3 regions of the Lysinibacillus sp. FSL M8-0216 genome follow, and region 3 is predicted to be linked to each of the others. Evidence: riboswitches for the same ligand, from Rfam matches in the RefSeq annotation. Region 3 holds a riboswitch; each other region holds the start of a gene.

Region 1 (3,284 bases), 1.7 Mb from region 3:
AATGGAGATGCCAGCCGCTTCTAGTGCTTCCACTTCCCTGCGAAGTGCTAATGCAATTTGATAAGCCACATCTTTTCGAGAAATATCATCGCGTACAAAGGACCAATTTAAAATGGTCACTGGCCCTGTCAGCATCCCTTTTACAAAGCGCTTCGTTAAGCTTTGGGCATACGCAGACTCTTTCACGGTAATGGCTGAAGACCATGCAACATCTCCATAAATAATTGGAGGCTTCACACAGCGAGAGCCATACGAAACAACCCATGCTTTTTCAGTAAAGGCAAAGCCCGTCAATTTCTCACCGAAATATTCAACCATGTCTGTCCGTTCAAATTCTCCATGAACTAGTACATCCATATCAAGATCCTCCTGCAAGTGAATCCAGCGCTTTGTTTCCAGTTCAATAAATGCTTCATAGTCTTCATTCGACAATTGTTTCTTTCGCCAAGCATTACGATTTCTCTTCACCTCATCAGATTGAGGGAAGCTGCCAATTGTCGTTGTTGGGAAAAGGGGTAGTCCTAATGCCTGCTGCTGTATTTTTTGACGTTGACTAAAATCATTATGTCGCTCAAAATCCTTTGTTGATAAGGATTGAGCGGCTTGTTGGATAATCTTATTTTGACGAATTGAATGATTTTTTAGTGCTTCAATGGCCTTCATACTTGCTGAGAAATTATGACGTAGCGTTCCGTCTTGATTTTTTCTATATTTAGTGAGCTCAATAAGCTCTTCGATTTTTTCATCAGCAAACGCCAGTGCTTGTTTGAGAACAGGGTCCAGCTTCTTTTCAAGTGAAGTAGATATTGGCACATGTTGAAGGCTACTTGAGGGTTGAATCCACAATTCCTTAGCATCGCTAAGCTTTTCAATAGCTTGAATCGTGGCGTTAGCCTCCGCTAGGTTGGAACGCCATATATCACGACCATTAACAATACCAATAGCTAAAACTTTATCCTGAGGGAAACCAAATTTTCGAAGGGACTCCATATTCCCTTTATAGCCATGTACGAAATCTAAACCAAACCCTTGGACAGGCAATGTAATCAATGTTTCATAGGAGCATAATGCTTCAAAATATGTTTGTAGCATTAGTTTTGCTGCTGGAACGGTTGTCGCTAACTGAGCATAGATTTCCTGTACTAGCTTCCGTTCTGCTGAGTCGAGTGTCGTCACTAAAGAAGGCTCTTCTAATTGAATCCACTGGGCACCTGCATCTACTAATTCTTGAATAATCTGAGCATAGAGAGGTAATAGAGCTAATAAATATTCGACCTGCGTTAATTTATTGTAGCCCTTAGTTAACTTATAAAATGTATAGGGGCCAATAAGTGTCGGCTTCGCAATAATACCGAACGCTTCTTTTGCCTCTAAAAAGTCGGCCAATACCTTATTTTCAGTTAGTTGCAGCGGTTGCCCTTCATATTCAGGGACAATGTAGTGATAGTTGGTATTAAACCATTTGGTCATTTCACTAGCTACTGCTGAATGATTGCCTCTCGCTACACTGTAGTAGGTATGTAAATCTACCCTTCCACCTTGCCAGTTAAAGCGCTTGGGTACTAAGCCAAACATTAAGGCTGTATCTAACATTCTATCGTACAATGTGAAATCCCCCACTGTCACCATATCGATGCCAGATTGTAGCTGCTTTTCAATCCGCGATAACCGAATACTTTTTAGGGTTTCCTGAAAATCCTCTTCCGTTCGTTCTTGACGCCAAAATGCTTCTAACGCCTTCTTCCATTCGCGATCATCTCCGATATATGGATAGCCAATGAGTGTACTAGTATAAGTCATATTTAATCTCCCTTTCATCAATAAGTTTATGGTTACTTGCTCTTACAAATTTGTGTCATCCCATGCTAGATTCAGTGGCTCTATATGAAAACCAGTGGACTTTGCTCTGGAATACAGAATAGTAGCATAAAAAAAAGCCATTCCCCTTCTCGGAAAATGGCTGCATGGTAAATTTATTAAGACAAAAACAATACGAAAAAGTAGAATTTTCGTAAAATCACTTGTTATCGCACAGTGCCTTTTTGGTCACTATTCACCACCTATTTCCACGTAGGTATTTGGTGTGTACTAGAAATTGGCAGGTCTCCTGGCTTCTCATCAACACGCCTCACAGCCTTCCCGGTTTCCCAGTGGCATTTGTGATTTGCTCCGAATTACAGTTGCGGGACAGCGTCGGATTTGCACCGACTTCCCTTTTAAGCCAGACTTTCATCTGGCACCATTTCTTACACTATATTCAGTTATGCCCATACTATACCATATATTTCAGAATAGTAGAAATTGTTTTTACATAAAACTTTATCTATTTACTCTGTTTTTAATTATCAACAATTGGGCTCTTAGTGATAATGCCTTATATTAATTGAACTGATTCCACATTAATTGTACAAGAAAACTATTTATAATCTTTAATTCCAGCTTCAAAAGCCTGTCTATCTCCATTTTCAATCCCGTGCAATGCTTCTTGTAAAGCAAATGTACTTTTATAAAATTTAACTCGTTCAGAAATTTCCTGACCATTAGGATATAGGTTAATACACATATCAAAAAAATCCTCACCATAGCTAGAAAGTATTCCAGCAAAGTCATACGCTGGATCTCCTAAACCCGAACCACCAAAGTCTATTATCCCAGAAATCATACTTGTTTCTGGATCCCACAAAATGTTAGATGCACCGAAATCTCCGTGTATAAGCGTTATATCTAAATTGGAGAATGCCTTCCCGTTTAAAAACGTTTCAAAAGATTGTGAGATTTCCTGTTGAGCGTCTTTTCTCATAAAAGGAAATAATTTATTTCGAATCTTATTATACAAGTTATACATCTCTTCATGAGGATTACGAACCTTTAGTTTCAAATCTCGACTTGCTTTTTCTCCTGATATAGAATGAAGTTCTACAAGAAAAGAAACAAGTTGTTTTGCCAACCCTTTAACTAAATCAACACGCTTCACACCTATTAAACTTTCCTTCCACAAAGGAACACCATCTATTAGATGATATCCGGTGAAGACCTTACCTGGTTCTAACTCTTCAAAAGATTGATAAATTGGATTCGGAATAGGAGTTGAAATGGTACCTTTAATGTATTTTAAAATTTCCGTCTCTCTTTTTAATTGATTGATTCCAATTTTATATTTTGGAAACCTAAAAACCAAAGATTTGTTTACAATTAACACATCATTATTCTGTCCAATTTCATTAGGATAAATGTCTTCAATGGAAAGGTCGGAATAAAGCGATTGAATGTTTTCAATAAAGTTA
Region 2 (3,284 bases), 1.8 Mb from region 3:
ATTATATTAGGAATGGAAAGGCCAACAGCCGGTGAGATTCTATTTCAAGGGGTTAATCTTTATGATGCCACTAGCCAACAAAAAAAAATGATACGGAGAGATTTACAAGCAGTCTTTCAAAATAGCTATCATTCATTAAATCCAAAGCAGACCATTTTTCAAATTTTAGAGGAACCGTACCTAAATTTCGAGCATTATAGCTCAGCTGAGAGACATTATAAGGTAAAGGAATTACTTGATCATGTAGAGTTAGACAAATCTATTACCGAAAAGTATCCCTCCCAGCTTAGCGGAGGACAACAACAGCGTGTTAACATTGCAAGAGCGCTTGCCTTACACCCAAAATTAATTGTTTTAGATGAAGCCATTAGTAGTTTAGATATGATTTTGCAAAAACATATCATTCAATTACTACAGACACTACAAAAGGATTTGCAACTTGCATACATTTTCATTTCTCATGACCTACAGGCTACACGCTTTATTTCAGATCGCATCCTTGTCATGCAAAATGGTCAGCTAGTAGAGGAAAGTATGAAAGGTGAACCATTTAAGCATTCCGCATCACTTGAGCTATACAACGCGATTTTACCCACTCACCCTCGCGAAAGAATTCACAAGAATACTTTAGAATGAACTGGAATGTCTTTGCGAAGAAAGTCCTTATTAAAATTCTTACATTGTTATTTGGAAAGCTTCGTAAAGGAGCTTTCGAACCCCCATATTTTACCCTCTAGGTTGTTTAAGAGAGCGACCATCCTCTGTTCCATATTATTCGGAAGTTCTTCCTTACTGAAATAAGTGAGGCTTAAGCTCTCACCATCTTTCATTTCCAATACACCCCTTACATGTTTAGCCCTATACAGGTGAATGACTGTATGGATTTCATCGCCATTCGGATAACAGTAGTAATAATCAGGTCCTGAAAAAACACCGATAAAATCAAACTCTGTAGCCACGAGTCCAGTTTCCTCATAAAGTTCACGAGCAGCAACCTGCTCTAATGTTTCGTTTATTTCCATTGAGCCGCCAGGTAATCCCCAATCCAACGAATCTGAACGATGTTGAAAGAGTATCTTCTTATCATCATTAACAACAAGAACTGTCGAACCGACGCTTATAATCGGTCTATTACCGATAAGCTTTCTTAATTCTGTTATATAGCCCATCCCGTCACTCCACGTTTCATCGTTATGCAAAATAATTCGCTTTTTTAAAGTAGACTTCATAAATATAGCTTCATTGGGATTGATTAACAATCTTTTTTTGAGCGAAATAATGCTTAAATATGCAGAATAGTTCGTCAAAAATGAAAAATAGCTTTTTATAATCAGTCTTTTCTGAATTTTACCTATATTGATTGTTTGGAAACCTCTATGTTAAGGTAAAAAGACAAATTGAATATGCTAAATTTTGGTGGTTCAAATGGGTTTGATTCCATTTGATTAAAAGGGAAGTTGGTGTGAGTCCAACACTGTCCCGCAACTGTATGTAGGAGTTCCATAACGTGGCCACTGTTTTGTTCATCAAAACGGGAAGGTGTTATAGGAATGTTGATGATAAGTCAGGAGACCTGCCGCTAAATAAGCATCAATTGACCTACGAGGATAGGGAGGTGTTAGCTACTGTATGGTGATTGTGAATGGATGTAAGTTCACTGTTTTTTGTTCTGTCATACTTTTGTAGATTAACAACTTCTAAAGGGGTAGAAGTTGTTTTTTTGTTGTTCTTTCGAGTTTGAATGGTAACGCTTACAAGAATGATTAAACAAAGGGGTTGTAATTCATGGAGTTAACGTATTCACCAGGTCTTGATGGAGTTATTGCTGCGGAAACAAAACTGTCTTTCTTAGACGTAGTAGGAAGCCAAATTGTTATACGGGGCTATGATTTGATTGAACTATCTCAGCGATATTCCTATTTAGATATTGTCCATTTATTATTGCACGGAAACCTACCAACTACTGAGCAACAAGCTGACTTACAAGATAAATTGAAAGAAAACTATCACGTTCCACAAGAGCTTTTTCAAATTTTCAACTTATTACCAAATGGGACACATGCTATGGACGGCCTTAGAACTGGAATTTCAGCGTTAGCAGGGTATGATCAGCACATCAATGATCGTTCGACTGAAAAGAATGTAACACGAGCATATCGACTTTTAGGCGGAATGCCCAATATCGTTGCGAATAGCTACCGTGTATTAAATGGTCAAGAGGTAGTAGAACCGGATAGTGAGCTTTCATATAGTGCTAATTTTTATTACATGATTACTGGAAGAAAACCAACACCATTAGAAGAGGAAATTTTTGACCAATCACTTGTTTTATATAGTGAACATGAAATGCCGAATTCGACCTTTGCTGCTCGTGTTATTGCCTCCACACAATCCGATCTGTATGGTGCTCTAACTGGTGCTGTCGCATCATTGAAAGGAAATTTGCATGGTGGGGCGAACGAGGCAGTCATGTATATGCTGCTTGAAGCTAAGACAGTGGAAGGCTTTGAAGCGATGCTGAAAAACAAGCTCAAAAATAAAGAGAAAATAATGGGCTTTGGCCATCGTGTCTATATGAAAAAAATGGACCCAAGAGCGCAGATCATGAAAGAAGCTTTGTATAAATTATGCTTGGAGCAAGGGGATGACCGCTTATATCACATGTGTGAAGCTGGTGAAAAAGTGATGGTGGAGGAAAAAGGCTTGTATCCAAATTTAGATTATTATGCTGCGCCAGTGTACTACATGCTGGGCTTACCAATTGAATTATATACGCCTATTTTCTTTGGCTCTCGAACGATTGGTTTATGTGCACATGTGATCGAACAACATGACAATAATCGATTATTTAGACCTCGTGTTCATTATATAGGCGAGCGTCATAACCTTGAAGAATTGTCGGTATAATCAAGTTTTAACAACTCGCCATAGAGCTGATGGACATTCTGACCAATGCCCATCAGCATACTAGTATATCAAATTCATACCTTGAAAGGAAGATATAGATGATTAAAACGAATGAAAAAACGATGACAGACCAGCTTCTTGTTGATATTGCGGATTACGTATTAAACACAAAGATTACGAGCGAAGAAGCTTACGAAACGGCTCGATATGTTTTATTGGATACGTTAGGTTGTGGCATTTTAGCTTTACAATATCCTGAATGTACAAAACTTCTGGGTCCTGTAGTACCAGGTACAGTCGTTCCAAATGGTACTCGTATTCCAGGAACATCCTATGTCCTTGATCCAGTTAAAGGTGCCTTTAATATCGGTTGTATG
Region 3 (3,284 bases):
ACAGTACATAGCGGCGATATTCAAGTCATGGAGAGCGGCTACTACTGTTAGATGCAAAGTTTGAATTAAGTCCATCAGTTGAAGTTGATGTTGAATATCTAAATGATTTGTTGGTTCATCTAATATAAGGACCTGTGCTTGCTGAGCGAGTGCTCTTGCCACCATAACACGCTTCTTCTCCCCACCGGAAAGTGAGCTAAAGCTTCGTTTCGCTAGGTGCAATATGCCCGTTTGCTTCAAAGCATCTTTTACAATTTGAAAATCTTGCTCCTGATCAAGCTCTAATAGCTTTTTATGTGGAGTCCTTCCCATACTGACTAAATCATGAACAGTAAAGTCAAATAATACGGGTGTTTCTTGACTAACAACGGCTAAATTTTTAGCAATGGCTTTACTAGATTGCTTTAAAATATCTTGTTCATTTAACAAGACTGTCCCACTTTCTGGCTTTAGGAGACGATACATATTTTTAAGCAATGTCGACTTCCCACTACCATTGGGGCCAATTAACCCGACAAATTGCTTTTCCTTTATTTTTACACTTACCTCGTGAAGTATTCGCTGATCGTAAATGGAGAATGATACTTGTTTTGCTTCTAATGTCATGGAAGTTAATCTCCTTCACCGAAAGAATAATTATTACGACGGAGTAACCAAATGAAAAACGGTCCCCCACAAAAGGCTGTAATAATACCGATTGGCATTTCCTGTGGAGCAATAATAATTCGAGCTAATGCATCTGCCCAAACTAAGAAAATCCCTCCTAATAAAGCACTGACCGGTATTACATATTTATAGTTAGAACCAACAATTAATCGTACTATATGCGGAATGATTAATCCCACAAATCCGATAGAACCGCTCACTGCTACAAGTACCCCCGTTAAAAGTGAGACAAGTAAAATGAGCTGTATGCGAAATTGTTGAAGATTCACTCCTAATGTTACCGCAGCCTCTTCCCCAAGTAATAGCAAATTTAAATTTCGATAGAATAGCCATAAAAGCCCGAACACAATGAAAAAGATGGAGGCCGGAATAATAATATTATTCCATTTTGCTCCCGCTAAGCTGCCTAACATCCAAAACATAACAGCCTTTAAAGCTCCCTCTTGCTTTGACATCATTAATATAAAATTAGAAATGGCAGTTAATATAAAGGAAACTGCCATCCCTGCCAATAGCAAGCGAAAAATCGAGACACGGCCACCTACGCGCGATAAGAAAAACACTAAACCAATTGCGAGCAAAGACCCTATAAAGGCTGATACAGAAAGTGCGTAGATACCTAAAAATGAAAAAGCACCTAAAATAATTACTGAAGTTGCTCCAACTGCTGCTCCTGAAGAAATTCCTAAAATATATGGATCTGCAATGGAATTTCGTACAAGTGCCTGAATCGCTGCCCCTGCAATGGCTAAACCCGCTCCTACAATTGCGGCAAGGATGACGCGGGGTACTCTTATTTGCCAAATAATAATTTCCTGTGAGCGACTCCAATCTTGCTCTATCGTTTGTTGTATAAAGGGTATTTTCGAAAGAATTACTTTCCATACATATAATGGCGTCACCGAAACAGATCCAACCATTACAGCAAATGTCATGGATACAATTAATACTAAAAGAAGCACTAAAGAAAATAACATAAATTTTTTATTCATTCATTAAACTCCTACTAAGATGATGAATGAAGCAATTAAATATACTTTCGCATAATGTAGGTCAGATGATCTTACTTCAGTTGGCACTCAATAAAAAAAGGGCATTTCATGCAAAAATACGCACAAAAATACCCTCGAATAAACAAAGTCAGAAAATCCAGCTATTGTCCGTAATTGCTTGCATCCTCGTGGGCATTACAGGTATTACTTATTGGCAGGTCTCCTGACTTCGATTCATCATCCTATAAATAGCCTTCCCATTTTTAACAGTGGCAAATAAACATGATAGGACTCCTCGTTACAGTTGCGGGACAGCGTCGGACTTCCACCGACTTCCCTTTTAAGTGACATTGTTTAAAATGTCACACCAATAGTATGTAAAGTTAAAAAATTATGACGATTCTATCATACATTTTTATAGATAGTTAGTCTACAAGGAATTTCCAACACACTTAAGTTAACCTACAATTATAATTAAGTTGACACATTTGTTTTAGTTTTTTACACTAACGATAAATACTTTGAAATTAGAGGTGAAGTCATGTCAACAGTATCAGAACAAAGTCATCCAAAATTAAAGACGGTAGATATTGCCTATATTGGAATATTTTCTACCCTCATGATGATCGGTGCCAATATAACTTCCTTTGTGCCCTTTATGACAGTGGGAGGAGTGCCGATTACTCTACAAACCTTTTTTGCCATTTTAGCCGGACTTATTTTGGGTAGTAGGAAGGGAGCGCTTGCCTGCACAGTCTATATGTGTATTGGATTAGCAGGAGCACCTGTCTTTGCTCGCTTTGGTGGAGGGTTCAGTCAACTATTAAGCCCTACTTTTGGATTCATTATCACCTTTATTTTAGCAGCATATGTTGCCGGTTTAATGGTAGAGCGAAGTGGTACAAAGAAAAGCTATATGCTAGCCGCATTCATCGCAACTGCTATCAATTATTTAGTAGGTACAAACTGGATGTTTATTGCGTATAAACTATGGGCCAGTGCGCCAGAGGATTTTTCCTATAAATTAGCGTGGCTCTGGATGATTCCCCCACTCCCAAAAGATATTGTTTTAGCTATTTTCGCTGGTATTTTAGCGTACCGACTACAAAAAACATTGAAAATCATGCCCATTCAATAGCGCTTCCATCCACTTCTTTAGTCAATAGACTAAAGAAGTTTTTTGTAATAATTAATGTCCATCATTTCTGCATATTTGTTTGTTACAGTAAGGGCAAATAGAAAGGAGGATCTCATATGACATTCAAGCAAAGATGGTCAGGTGGACTATTATCAGCAGTTGCTTTACTTACTTTATCCGCTTGTTCTGAAGATAAAACGGAGCCTTCCTCAACTTCAGATAATACTCCTGAGACAGAGCAACAAACAGAAATGGATCACTCCTCAATGAACCATTCTAGCTCAGCAGAAGTACCGGCTACATTAAGAAAAGCTGAAGATCCAGCATTTCCGGTTGGAAGTACCGCTATGATTACAGATGGGCATATGGAGGGGATGAAGGGTGCTGAAGCGACGATTGTTGGTGCCTATAAAACTACAGCCTATATCATTTCTTATGATCCAACATCAGGTGGCAAACGTGTAGAGAATCATAAATGGATTATCCAT

The links. Region 3 has a riboswitch for cobalamin ahead of MKX57_RS21305 (iron chelate uptake ABC transporter family permease subunit). Riboswitches for the same ligand answer to the same signal wherever they lie in the genome.
Region 1: it holds a riboswitch for cobalamin, as region 3 does, so the genes downstream of both, metE (5-methyltetrahydropteroyltriglutamate--homocysteine S-methyltransferase) here and MKX57_RS21305 (iron chelate uptake ABC transporter family permease subunit) in region 3, are expected to answer to the same signal.
Region 2: it holds a riboswitch for cobalamin, as region 3 does, so the genes downstream of both, mmgD (citrate synthase) here and MKX57_RS21305 (iron chelate uptake ABC transporter family permease subunit) in region 3, are expected to answer to the same signal.

Annotation. Positions count from the first base shown of each region.
Region 1 is NZ_CP152007.1:2,542,830-2,546,113, forward strand. Features, by position in the region: gene metE (5-methyltetrahydropteroyltriglutamate--homocysteine S-methyltransferase) at 1-1,800, opposite strand, end outside; cobalamin riboswitch at 2,080-2,259, opposite strand; gene MKX57_RS12420 (aminoglycoside phosphotransferase family protein) at 2,417-3,284, opposite strand, start outside.
Region 2 is NZ_CP152007.1:2,534,164-2,537,447, reverse strand. Features, by position in the region: gene MKX57_RS12390 (dipeptide/oligopeptide/nickel ABC transporter ATP-binding protein) at 1-636, shown strand, start outside; gene MKX57_RS12385 (NUDIX hydrolase) at 684-1,169, opposite strand; cobalamin riboswitch at 1,401-1,596, shown strand; gene mmgD (citrate synthase) at 1,786-2,907, shown strand; gene MKX57_RS12375 (bifunctional 2-methylcitrate dehydratase/aconitate hydratase) at 3,006-3,284, shown strand, end outside.
Region 3 is NZ_CP152007.1:4,285,222-4,288,505, forward strand. Features, by position in the region: gene MKX57_RS21300 (ABC transporter ATP-binding protein) at 1-606, opposite strand, end outside; gene MKX57_RS21305 (iron chelate uptake ABC transporter family permease subunit) at 612-1,658, opposite strand; cobalamin riboswitch at 1,854-2,045, opposite strand; gene MKX57_RS21310 (biotin transporter BioY) at 2,200-2,796, shown strand; gene MKX57_RS21315 (YdhK family protein) at 2,913-3,284, shown strand, end outside.